Gluconacetobacter diazotrophicus PA1 5: one gene and its partners. Each later gene encodes a partner of the first gene's protein in a complex. Links are inferred from orthologs where the notes say so. Each region holds a gene or a part of one and is shown on either strand. Other genes may lie near its edges.

Region 1 (3,691 bases):
CCCAGGCCGCTTGTCCGCGCGAAGCGACGCATATTCATGGATGAGTCTAGGCGATTTCCGGGACGCCAATTGTGAAGATTATATTTATTCTTCCCCTCGGGCGTGCCCGGCCGAAGCAGGGACCCTGCACTGGATAACAAAAAAGCCCCGCCTCCTTTCGGAAGCGGGGCTTCTTGTTCAACGGGCTGGAATGGCCCGCCGCGCTGGTGTCAGCGGCGCCACCAGCCGGTCTTGCGGGCCGGGGCCGGTTTGGAATCGTCGATGACGATCGGCTGTACCACCGGGGCCGTCTTTTCGGCTTCCGGGGTCGGTTCGGCCGTGGCCTCGGCTTCCGCCTGCGGCTTCGCCGCTGCCTTGGCGCGGGCAGGGGCCTTGCGCGTGCGGCGCGGCTTGGCCGGGGCCTCGGGGGCCGGCTCGGCCGCCTCGGTGGCATCAGCCTCGGTTGCGGCGTCCTCGGCCGCCTTGGCCTTGCGGGCGCGGGTCGTGGTGGTCGCCCGCGTGGTCCGCTTGCGGGTCGGCTTCTTCGGTGCCGCTTCGGCCGCATCCTCGGCGGGTACGGCCTCGGCTGTCGCCGGGGGCGCGCTATCGGCAACGGTCGGCTCTTCCGCCGCTGCCTTGGCGGCCGTCTTGCGCGGCGTCGCCGCGCGGCGACGCTTGGGCTTGGCCGGTTCTTCAGCCTCGGCGGCAACGGGCGCGGGCTCCGCCGTGCTGTCCGGGGCCTCGGCCGTCACGGCCTCGGCCACCGCGCTCTTGCGGGCGCGGGTGCGGCGGCGGGGCTTGGCCGGGGTTTCGACCGTCTCGGCCTCGACCTCAACAGGTTCAGCCTCGACCGGCGCGGCTTCCACGGGGGCGGCCTCGATCACGATTTCGGCTTCGACGATCGCGGGGACCGCCTCGGGTTCCGACACGGCCAGCGTCTCGGCGACGTCGACGATGTCGGCCGGCATCGCATTCGGCTCGGGCCGCCGGACAGGGGCCTGCGGGGCCTCGGTCGATTGCTCGATCACATCGAAAATATCGAGGATGCCGTCGCCGAACGGATTGGCCGGCGTCGGGCCGCGATACGGTGCCTGCGCCGACGGGGCGGCCGGCTGTGCCGGACGGCGGTCCTGCCGGTCACGGCGGCGGCGATTGCGGTCGCGTCCGCCCTCTTCACGGGCCGGCGCGGGCTCGGCCACGCTCTCGGCATGGATGGCGGGCGCGGTCTCTTCCTCGCCCTCGTTCCCATGTCCGGCGTCTTCGTCCGCCTGTTCCGCATCGGCGGCTTCGGCCGGCACGGCCTGGGGCGCACCCTCGGCCCGCTCGCCGCCACGCCGGCGACGGCGCCGCCGCCGGCGGCGGCGATGATCGGTTCCTTCCTCGCCTTCCTCGGTGGAAACCGGCGCGGCCTCGGCTGCGACGGCCGCATCGGCCGGGGCTTCGGCCTGGATCGGGATTTCGCGCACGACGGGCGCGGCGGCTTCGGTCTCCTCGGCCAGGATGTCGGTCGGTTCGGCCAGCACCGGCGGCGCGACGGGCTCGAACCGTTCGGTCTGCGGCCGTACGCGCTCGATGCGAAGCTGCGGCGGCAGCAGGCTGGCATCGGGCGAGAAGACGACATGCATCTTGTGCCGCTTTTCGATCTCGCTCAGCCAGGCCCGCTTGTTGTTCAGGATATAGAGCGCGATCTCGGCGGCCACATGCACCGTGATCTCGGCCGCGCGACGGCGCGCGCCCTCTTCCTCGACGGCGCGCAGCACATGCAGGGCCGCACTTTCGGTGCCGCGTATGATGCCGGTGCCCTGGCAGTGCGGGCAGGGGGTGAAGGTCGATTCAGCGATCGACGGGCGCAGCCGCTGCCGCGACATTTCCAGCAGCCCGAAATGCGAGATCGCGCCGACCTGGATGCGCGCGCGGTCGGTGCGCAGCGCGTCCTTCAGCCGCCGCTCGACCATCCCGTTGTGCTTGCGGCTTTCCATATCGATGAAATCGATGACGATCAGTCCGGCCAGGTCGCGCAGGCGCAGTTGCCGCGCCACTTCCTCGGCCGCTTCCAGGTTGGTGCGCAGCGCCGTCTCTTCGATATTGCGCTCGCGCGTCGCGCGGCCCGAATTGACGTCGATCGCGACCAGGGCCTCGGCCTGGTTGATGACCAGATACCCGCCCGAGCGCAGTTGCACCGTGGGGGAGAGCATCGAGTCCAGCAGGCCCTCGACATTGAAGTGCGAAAACAGCGGCTGGCCGCCGTCCCGCCAGCATTTCACCTTCGGCGCGCTCTGCGGCATCAGCATGCGCATGAATTCGCGCGCCGATTTCCATCCGGCCTCGCCGTCGACCAGGATCTCGCCCACATCGCGGGTATAGATGTCGCGGATGGCGCGCTTGATCAGGCTGGCTTCTTCATAGATCAGCGCGGGGGCGACGGAATGCATCGTGTGGTCGCGGATGTCGTCCCACAGCCGCAGCAGGTACTCGCAGTCGCGCATGATCTCGGGCCGCGGCCGCTGGGCGCCGGCGGTGCGGACGATCATCGCCATGCCGCGCGGGATCTGCAGTTCCGCGATCACGTCCTTCAGCCGGCGGCGGTCGGCCACCGACGTGATCTTGCGCGATACCCCGCCGCCGCGCAGCGAATTGGGCATCAGCACGCAATAGCGCCCGGCCAGCGAGATATAGGTGGTCAGCGCCGCGCCCTTGTTGCCGCGCTCTTCCTTGACGACCTGCACCAGCAGGATCTGGCGGCGGCGAATGACCTCCTGGATCTTGTAGTTGCGCAGGAAGCGGGCGATGCGGCGCTGGACCAGGCTCTCGTCGCCCGTGTCGGTCTCGCCGCCCACGGTTTCCGGCAGCGGCTCGGCCTCGCCGTCGGCGGCCTGGGCGTCGCCATCGGCCTGGGCATCGGCGGCGGCGGGCTCGGCCGGCGCCTCGGCGTCGTCGTCCTGCGACTGCGCCTCGTCGATGCGGGCCTCTTCTTCCTGAAGGGCCAGCAGCTTCTCGCGATCCGCGACGGGGATCTGGTAATAGTCCGGATGGATCTCGCTGAAGGCCAGGAAGCCGTGGCGGTTCCCGCCATATTCGACGAAGGCGGCCTGCAGGCTGGGCTCGACCCGGATCACCTTGGCCAGGTAGATATTGCCCTTGAGCTGTTTCTTGGCCGATGCCTCGACGTCGTAGTCTTCGAGCCTGTTACCATCCATTACGACCACGCGGGTTTCTTCCGCGTGGGTCGTATCGATCAGCATGCGCTTGTTCATTAAAAACGGAACTCCGGTATGCCCTGTCCCGGCGTCTGTCCTGCGTCCGCATGGGGGACGGGCAACTGCGACGGGCAAGACGGGCAAAAGCAGACGGGGAAAATACGATGGATCCGGAAACCGTTGCGGCGGGGCCCGCGCAGGCGGCGCCAGCGCGCGTCACGTGGGACGCGTGCTGTGTCGTGCCGTCTGCCAGTGCGGGTCGCGTGGCGTTCATCCATCCTCATCAGGCGGTGACGCGCGCCCGTGCAGCGCCCGGTCGCATCGTCGGATCACATGGCGTCGTCATCCTGCGCCCGGCCTTGCGGCCGGGGGCGGAGCGGCAGCCTTGTCCCGTCAGCGTGGGGCGGCCCGATCGCCTCGGCGTCGGGCGCCACGCCCCGATGGGCCGGCCTGCCGGATGGACCCGGTCATGCCGACCTTGCCGTGTTCCGGCGTCGATCGACGCGGTTCCATCA
Region 2 (3,113 bases), 1.0 Mb from region 1 along the record:
GCCGGGTGCTTCTTCCAGCACGCCGGTGATCACGTCCTCGGCCCCGCCCATTTCCCACAGGATGTTGGCGTGGACGCGGCCCCGGCCACCCGAAAGGTCGTGGGCGATGCGGGCCTGGGCGACGCCGCCCCGGATGGCGTAGCGGATCAGTTCCTCGTGCCGTTCCCGCCGGGTCCGGCCGTGATAGACCTGCGGAACCGGACGACCCTGTTCGTCGTACGAATCGGCGTTGACGATCGACACGGTGCCGGCGCCACCTGCCGCCGCCCAATGTCCGGACGATATGCCGGTCGAAACCGACACGCCCTTTCCACCTTCGATCAGCGGCAGGACATCCACCCCGCCCATGCGGATCGCATTGATCGCCTTCATCATCACCCTATCGTCATCGCCCCGGCCCGCTGGGCCGGGACTTTACTGCGTGTGCCCCGCCCGGACGGGCGGGAAGCGGCGGTGCGGAACCCGGGCCCCGCGCCGCCACCCGGCCTTGGCGCCCGGCCTCAGCGTGCCGGACGGCCCGGGCGCTCGCCGACGGACTCGGTGATGTCCGCGCCGGTCTGCTGGTCGACGACCCGCATCGACAGCTTGACCTTGCCGCGATCGTCGAAGCCCAGGACCTTGACCTTCACCACGTCGCCCTGGTTGACGACGTCCGTGGTCTTCGCCACCCGGCCCTGCGCCAGTTCCGAGATATGGACCAGGCCGTCGCGCGCGCCCAGGAAGTTCACGAACGCACCGAAATCGGCGGTCTTGACCACCTTGCCGGTGTAGATCGCGCCCAGCTCGGGCTCGGCCACGATGCCGCGGATCCGTTCGATCGCGCGGGTGGCCTGATCTTCGGACGAGGCCGCGATCATGATCGTGCCGTCATCGTTGATATCGATCTTGGCACCCGAATATTCAACGATCTCGCGGATCACCTTGCCGCCCTGGCCGATCACGTCACGGATCTTTTCCTTCGGCACCGAGATCGTGGTGATCTTCGGCGCGGTGGAGGACACGTCCGAACGGCCTTCGGTCAGCGCCTTGGACATCTCGCCCAGGATGTGCAGGCGGCCGTCGCGCGCCTGGCCCAGGGCGATCTTCATGATCTCGGGCGTGATGGACGTGATCTTGATGTCCATCTGCAGCGCGGTGATGCCGGATTCGGTGCCCGCGACCTTGAAGTCCATGTCGCCCAGGTGATCCTCGTCACCCAGGATGTCGGACAGCACGGCGAAGCCGCGATCTTCCTTGATCAGGCCCATGGCGATGCCCGCCACCGGACGCTTCAGCGGCACGCCCGCATCCATCAGCGCCAGCGAGGTGCCGCAGACCGTGGCCATCGAGGACGATCCGTTGCTCTCGGTGATCTCGGACACGATGCGCATCGTGTACGGGAAGGTGTCCTTGCCGGGCAGCAGCGGATGGATCGCGCGCCAGGCCAGCTTGCCATGCCCGATCTCGCGCCGGCCGGGCGAGCCCATGCGGCCGCATTCACCCACCGAATAGGGGGGGAAGTTGTAGTGCAGCATGAAGTTGGTGCGGTATTCGCCTTCCAGCGCGTCGATCACCTGCTCGTCCTGGGCGGTGCCCAGGGTGGCGACGACCAGGGCCTGGGTCTCGCCACGGGTGAACAGGGCCGAACCATGGGCGCGCGGCAGGATGCCGACCTCGGAGACGATCGGGCGGACCGTCTTCAGGTCGCGGCCGTCAATGCGGTAGCCGGTATCCAGCACCGCGCTGCGCACCACGTCGGCTTCCAGATCCTTCAGGATCGGCTTGGCCGCGGTGACGTCCAGCCCTTCGGTGGCCAGGGCCGCCAGCACGGCTTCCTTGGCGGCGCCGACCTTCTTGTAGCGCTGCTGCTTCACGCGCTCCTGATACGCCTCGGCGATCGCGGCGCGGCCCAGCGTGTCGATCCGCTGCTTCAGCGCGATTTCCTCGGCCGACGGCTCGGCCAGGTCCCACGGTGCCTTGGCCGCATGCTCGGCCAGCGAGATGATGGCGTCGATGACGGCCTGGAACGCTTCATGCCCGAAGGTCACGGCGCCCAGCATGACGTCTTCGCTCAGTTCGCTCGCCTCGGACTCGACCATCAGCACGCCTTCGGACGTACCGGCGACGACCAGGTCCAGCGCGCTTTCCTTCATTTCGGGCAGGGTCGGGTTCAGGATATAGGCCCCGTCCGCGTAACCGACGCGGCAGGCCGCCACCGGACCGAAGAACGGGATGCCCGACAGCGTCAGCGCGGCCGAGCAGCCGATCAGCGCCGCGATCGCGGGATCGTTCTCCAGGTCGTGGCTCAGCACCGTGGCTACGACCTGCACCTCGTTGCGGAAGTTCTCGGGGAACAGGGGGCGGATCGGACGGTCGATCAGGCGGGAATTCAGGACCTCGATCTCGGACGGACGGCCCTCGCGCTTGAAGAACCCACCCGGGATCTTGCCGGCCGCGAAGGCCTTTTCCTGGTAGTTGACGGTCAGCGGGAAGAAATCCTGGCCCGGCTTGACGCTGCGGGCGCCGACGGCGGTGCACAGCACGACCGTGTCGCCATAGGTCACGACCACGGCGCCGTCGGCCTGGCGGGCGATCTTGCCCGTTTCCAGCACCAGCGGACGGCCGCCCCACTCGATTTCCTTGCGGTAGTAATTGAACATTCAGACATTCCCTGTCCGGCGGCCGGCCCAGGCGGGTCGGAGGTCCCCGGACGACGGGAGGAATGACAGCGTCTCGGACGGCATGGAGCGATGACGGTTGCCCATCAATACACCATGTGGCCTGAAACGCTGCGACCCGGTCCGGATGTCTCCACCGACATGGCGGCAGCATGTTGCCCGGCCCACGATTGGGCGGCGGGTGTGGCCGTCCAGCCGGTGCGGGGCGGCCGAGCCACCCCGCCGGCGGGACGGACCGGCGCGATCACACACGGCCATGCACCGCACGGCCCCGCCCGATCGCGCGACAGATCAGCGGCGCAGGCCCAGGCGGCCGATCAGGGTCTGGTACCGGGCCTGATCCTTGCGCTTCAGGTAGTCCAGCAGGCCACGGCGCTTGCCGACCATCACCAGCAGGCCGCGACGCGAATGGAAATCCTTCGCGTGGGTCTTCAGGTGCTCGGTCAGGTTGGTGAT
Region 3 (2,985 bases), 450 kb from region 1 along the record:
TATCGGCTGGCGGATTGTCCAGTCGCGCGGCAATGCCGGCCCCCGCGACGCGCCCCCAGGCCTCGGCCAGGGGCACGAGTTCCGGCCCCATGGGAATCAGTTCCGCCAGGATTCGCTCCTGGGCCTCGGACACGCTCAGCATTGGTCCCGTTCTCCCCCGTTTTGGCGCGAATCACACATATCTGGACGATCGGTGCGACTAACGCTTGACCTCGGGGCTGTGTATGCGCATTTTCCGCCGACTTGAACCACTGCTGCACCTGATTGTTCCAGCAGCGGCGGAGCAGTGCTGAGGATTCCATGGCCAAGAGTAACACGATTCAGATCAAGCTCGTCTCGTCGGCGGACACCGGGTATTTCTACGTCACGAAGAAGAATGCCCGTGCCCAGACCGGCAAGCTCGAAATGCGCAAGTACGATCCCGTCGCGCGGAAGCATGTCGCCTTCCGCGAAGCGAAGATCAAATAAGCAGGCGGGCTCTACGGGACATGTCCCGTGGAATCGGCACAAAAAAGCCGGGTGGTCCATCGGACCCCCGGCTTTTTTCGTTGGGTTTCCCCTTTAGTAGAGGTGTTCGTGCGCCCCGTAGGGGACGACCAGTTCATCGGGTCGGGACAGGTTCAGCATCGCCCGCGCCCGTTCGTCCAGCGTGTCGCTGTCCAGCGCGCTTTCCTTCAGCCCACGCACCCGACGGACCCAGACCTGCTGTTCCGCCATGGCGTCCTGCTGGGCGGCCCGGGCCTCGGCCAGCAGTTGCAGCTGCGCCTTGTAGCTCTGCAGCCCATGGTCGCCCTGCATGACGTTCCAGCCGAAATAGGCGGTCAGGCCGATGAACAGGGCAGGGGGAATGACCATGCGGATTGCCCGTCGAATCATCCGGCCGATCTGCATGGTCTGGTACGCCCCCTTGTCGCGTTCAGCGAATTCCATCGCGAACTATTCCCGATCCGGTGGCGGGAGGGAACAGTTTTTCCCTCCCTTTCCGCCGGATCGGTACGTTTTCCGCGCGATCAGGCCGTCTTGAGGATCGTCCGGCCAGCGTAACGGGCCGCAGTGGCCAGTTCGTTCTCGATCCGGATCAGCTGGTTGTATTTCGCCGTGCGGTCGGAGCGCGACAGCGAGCCGGTCTTGATCTGCCCGCAATTGGTCGCGACGGCCAGGTCGGCGATGGTCGAATCCTCGGTTTCGCCCGAACGGTGGCTCATCACGGCGGTATAGCCCGCGCGCTGCGCCGTCTCGACCGCTTCCAGCGTCTCGCTCAGCGTGCCGATCTGGTTCACCTTCACCAGCAGCGAATTCGCCACCCCGGCCTTGATGCCACGGCGCAGGCGGTCCGGATTGGTCACGAACAGATCGTCACCCACCAGTTGCACCGTCTTGCCCAGCGTCGCGGTCAGCACGGCCCAGCCTTCCCAGTCGTCTTCCGCCAGGCCGTCCTCGATCGACACGATCGGGTAGCGCGCGGCCAGGTCGGCCAGGTAGGCCACCATGCCGGCGGAATCCAGGGTCTTGCCTTCGCCTTCCATGACATAGAGGCCGTCACGGTAGAATTCGGTCGCAGCGCAATCCAGCGCGAAGGTCACATCGTCGCCGGGGCGGTAACCGGCGGCCTCGACCGCCTTGGTGATGAAGCCCAGTGCGTCGTCGGCGGATTTCAGGCCGGGGGCGAAGCCGCCCTCGTCACCGACATTGGTGTTATGGCCGGCGGCCGACAGGTTCTTCTTCAACTGGGCGAAGATTTCCGAACCCACGCGCACCGCGTCGGCCAGGGTGGGGGCGCCCACCGGCTGGATCATGAATTCCTGGATGTCGATCGGGTTGTCGGCATGCTGGCCGCCATTGACGATGTTCATCATCGGCACCGGCAGGGTGCGGGCATAGACGCCGCCGACATAGCGATAGAGCGGGATCTGCAGTTCCTCGGCCGAGGCCTTGGCCACCGCCAGCGATACCGCCAGGATGGCGTTGGCGCCCAGGCGGGCCTTGTTCGGCGTGCCGTCCAGGTCGATCATCGCCTCGTCGATCGCCACCTGGTCCATTGATTCGGCGCCCTGCAGGGCCTCCAGGATCTCCGTCTCGACATGCTCGACCGCCTTCAGGACGCCCTTGCCGCCGAATCGGGACTTGTCGCCGTCGCGAAGCTCGACGGCCTCATGCGCGCCGGTGGATGCGCCCGACGGAACGGCGGCGCGTCCCTTGGCACCCGACGCCAGTTCGACATCGACCTCGACAGTCGGATTGCCGCGGCTGTCCAGGATTTCGCGCGCGACGATATCGACGATAGCACTCATGACTCTGCTTCCTCGGTTTGTGGATATTGGGGTTTGTGGATATTGGGCCCGTTGCAGGTTCGACCGGGACGTGCGACCGCGACCGGGCCCTCCCCTTCGGTCACGGCGGGACCATAGCAGGACCAGACGGAGAAGAACATGAAGCGCCTGCCTCTGCTGGCGATCATAATGGGGATCGCCAGCCCGTTTCCAGCCATCGTCTGTGCGACGGCGCTCCTCTTCTATCCTTCGGATCGGCCGTTGCCGGGCCTGACGATGGCGCTGGTGGCGTATCTGGCCCTGATGCTGGCCTTCAGCGGCGCGGTCCATTGGGGGCTGGCACTGGACCGCCCGGCCGTCGTCACGGCATCGCCTACGACGCGGACCGACAACCGCCGCATGCTCACCGGCGGTGTTCCGCTGCCCGTAGGCTGGCTGGCCATCCTGGCGACGTTCCTGGGGCATGCGGGGGCGGGCCTGGCGATCCTGCTGGCAGGATTTGCCGGGCTGTTCCTGGCCGAACGCGCGGCCTGGCGCCGGGGCGAATTGCCGTCCGGCTATCTGGCGCTGCGGCTGTGCATGACCGCCGTCATCATGACCTGTCTGGCGGTGGCGCTGCTGGCCCGCGCGATATGACGCGGGCCAGGGGGGGGCCTACGGGGTGCCGGCCTTGGTCAGCCGGTCATATTGGGCCAGGCGCTGGACCAGGGCCTTC

What was found.
Region 2: the proteins of GDI_RS11190 (region 1) and pnp are in contact, whole or in part, in a cryo-EM structure (PDB 9QH0), measured with the Escherichia coli proteins. The link is inferred for Gluconacetobacter diazotrophicus PA1 5 from one-to-one orthologs.
Region 3: the proteins of GDI_RS11190 (region 1) and eno are in contact, whole or in part, in a solved structure (PDB 2FYM), measured with the Escherichia coli proteins. The link is inferred for Gluconacetobacter diazotrophicus PA1 5 from one-to-one orthologs.

The regions. Positions count from the first base shown.
Region 1 is NC_010125.1:2,410,457-2,414,147, reverse strand. What follows is about bases 10-3,549. They hold GDI_RS11190 (Rne/Rng family ribonuclease), read right to left. Parts: upstream 3,234-3,549; coding sequence 210-3,233; downstream 10-209. UniProt on the Escherichia coli protein: Endoribonuclease that plays a central role in RNA processing and decay. Required for the maturation of 5S and 16S rRNAs and the majority of tRNAs. Also involved in the degradation of most mRNAs.
Region 2 is NC_010125.1:1,372,222-1,375,334, reverse strand. What follows is about bases 71-3,032. They hold pnp (polyribonucleotide nucleotidyltransferase), read right to left. Parts: upstream 2,640-3,032; coding sequence 501-2,639; downstream 71-500. Other genes in these bases: rpsO (30S ribosomal protein S15), read right to left, coding at 2,949-3,032; GDI_RS06510 (NAD(P)H-dependent flavin oxidoreductase), read right to left, coding at 71-372. Outside these bases: more of GDI_RS06510, read right to left, coding at 1-70; more of rpsO, read right to left, coding at 3,033-3,113. UniProt on the Escherichia coli protein: Involved in mRNA degradation. Catalyzes the phosphorolysis of single-stranded polyribonucleotides processively in the 3'- to 5'-direction. Also involved, along with RNase II, in tRNA processing.
Region 3 is NC_010125.1:1,959,806-1,962,790, forward strand. What follows is about bases 152-2,985. They hold eno (phosphopyruvate hydratase), read right to left. Parts: upstream 2,292-2,985; coding sequence 1,011-2,291; downstream 152-1,010. Other genes in these bases: rpmG (50S ribosomal protein L33), read left to right, coding at 301-468; GDI_RS09170 (FtsB family cell division protein), read right to left, coding at 562-891; GDI_RS09180 (DUF3429 domain-containing protein), read left to right, coding at 2,430-2,906; kdsA (3-deoxy-8-phosphooctulonate synthase), read right to left, coding at 2,925-2,985. In the rest of the region: GDI_RS09160 (molybdopterin molybdotransferase MoeA), read right to left, coding at 1-142. UniProt on the Escherichia coli protein: Catalyzes the reversible conversion of 2-phosphoglycerate (2-PG) into phosphoenolpyruvate (PEP). It is essential for the degradation of carbohydrates via glycolysis.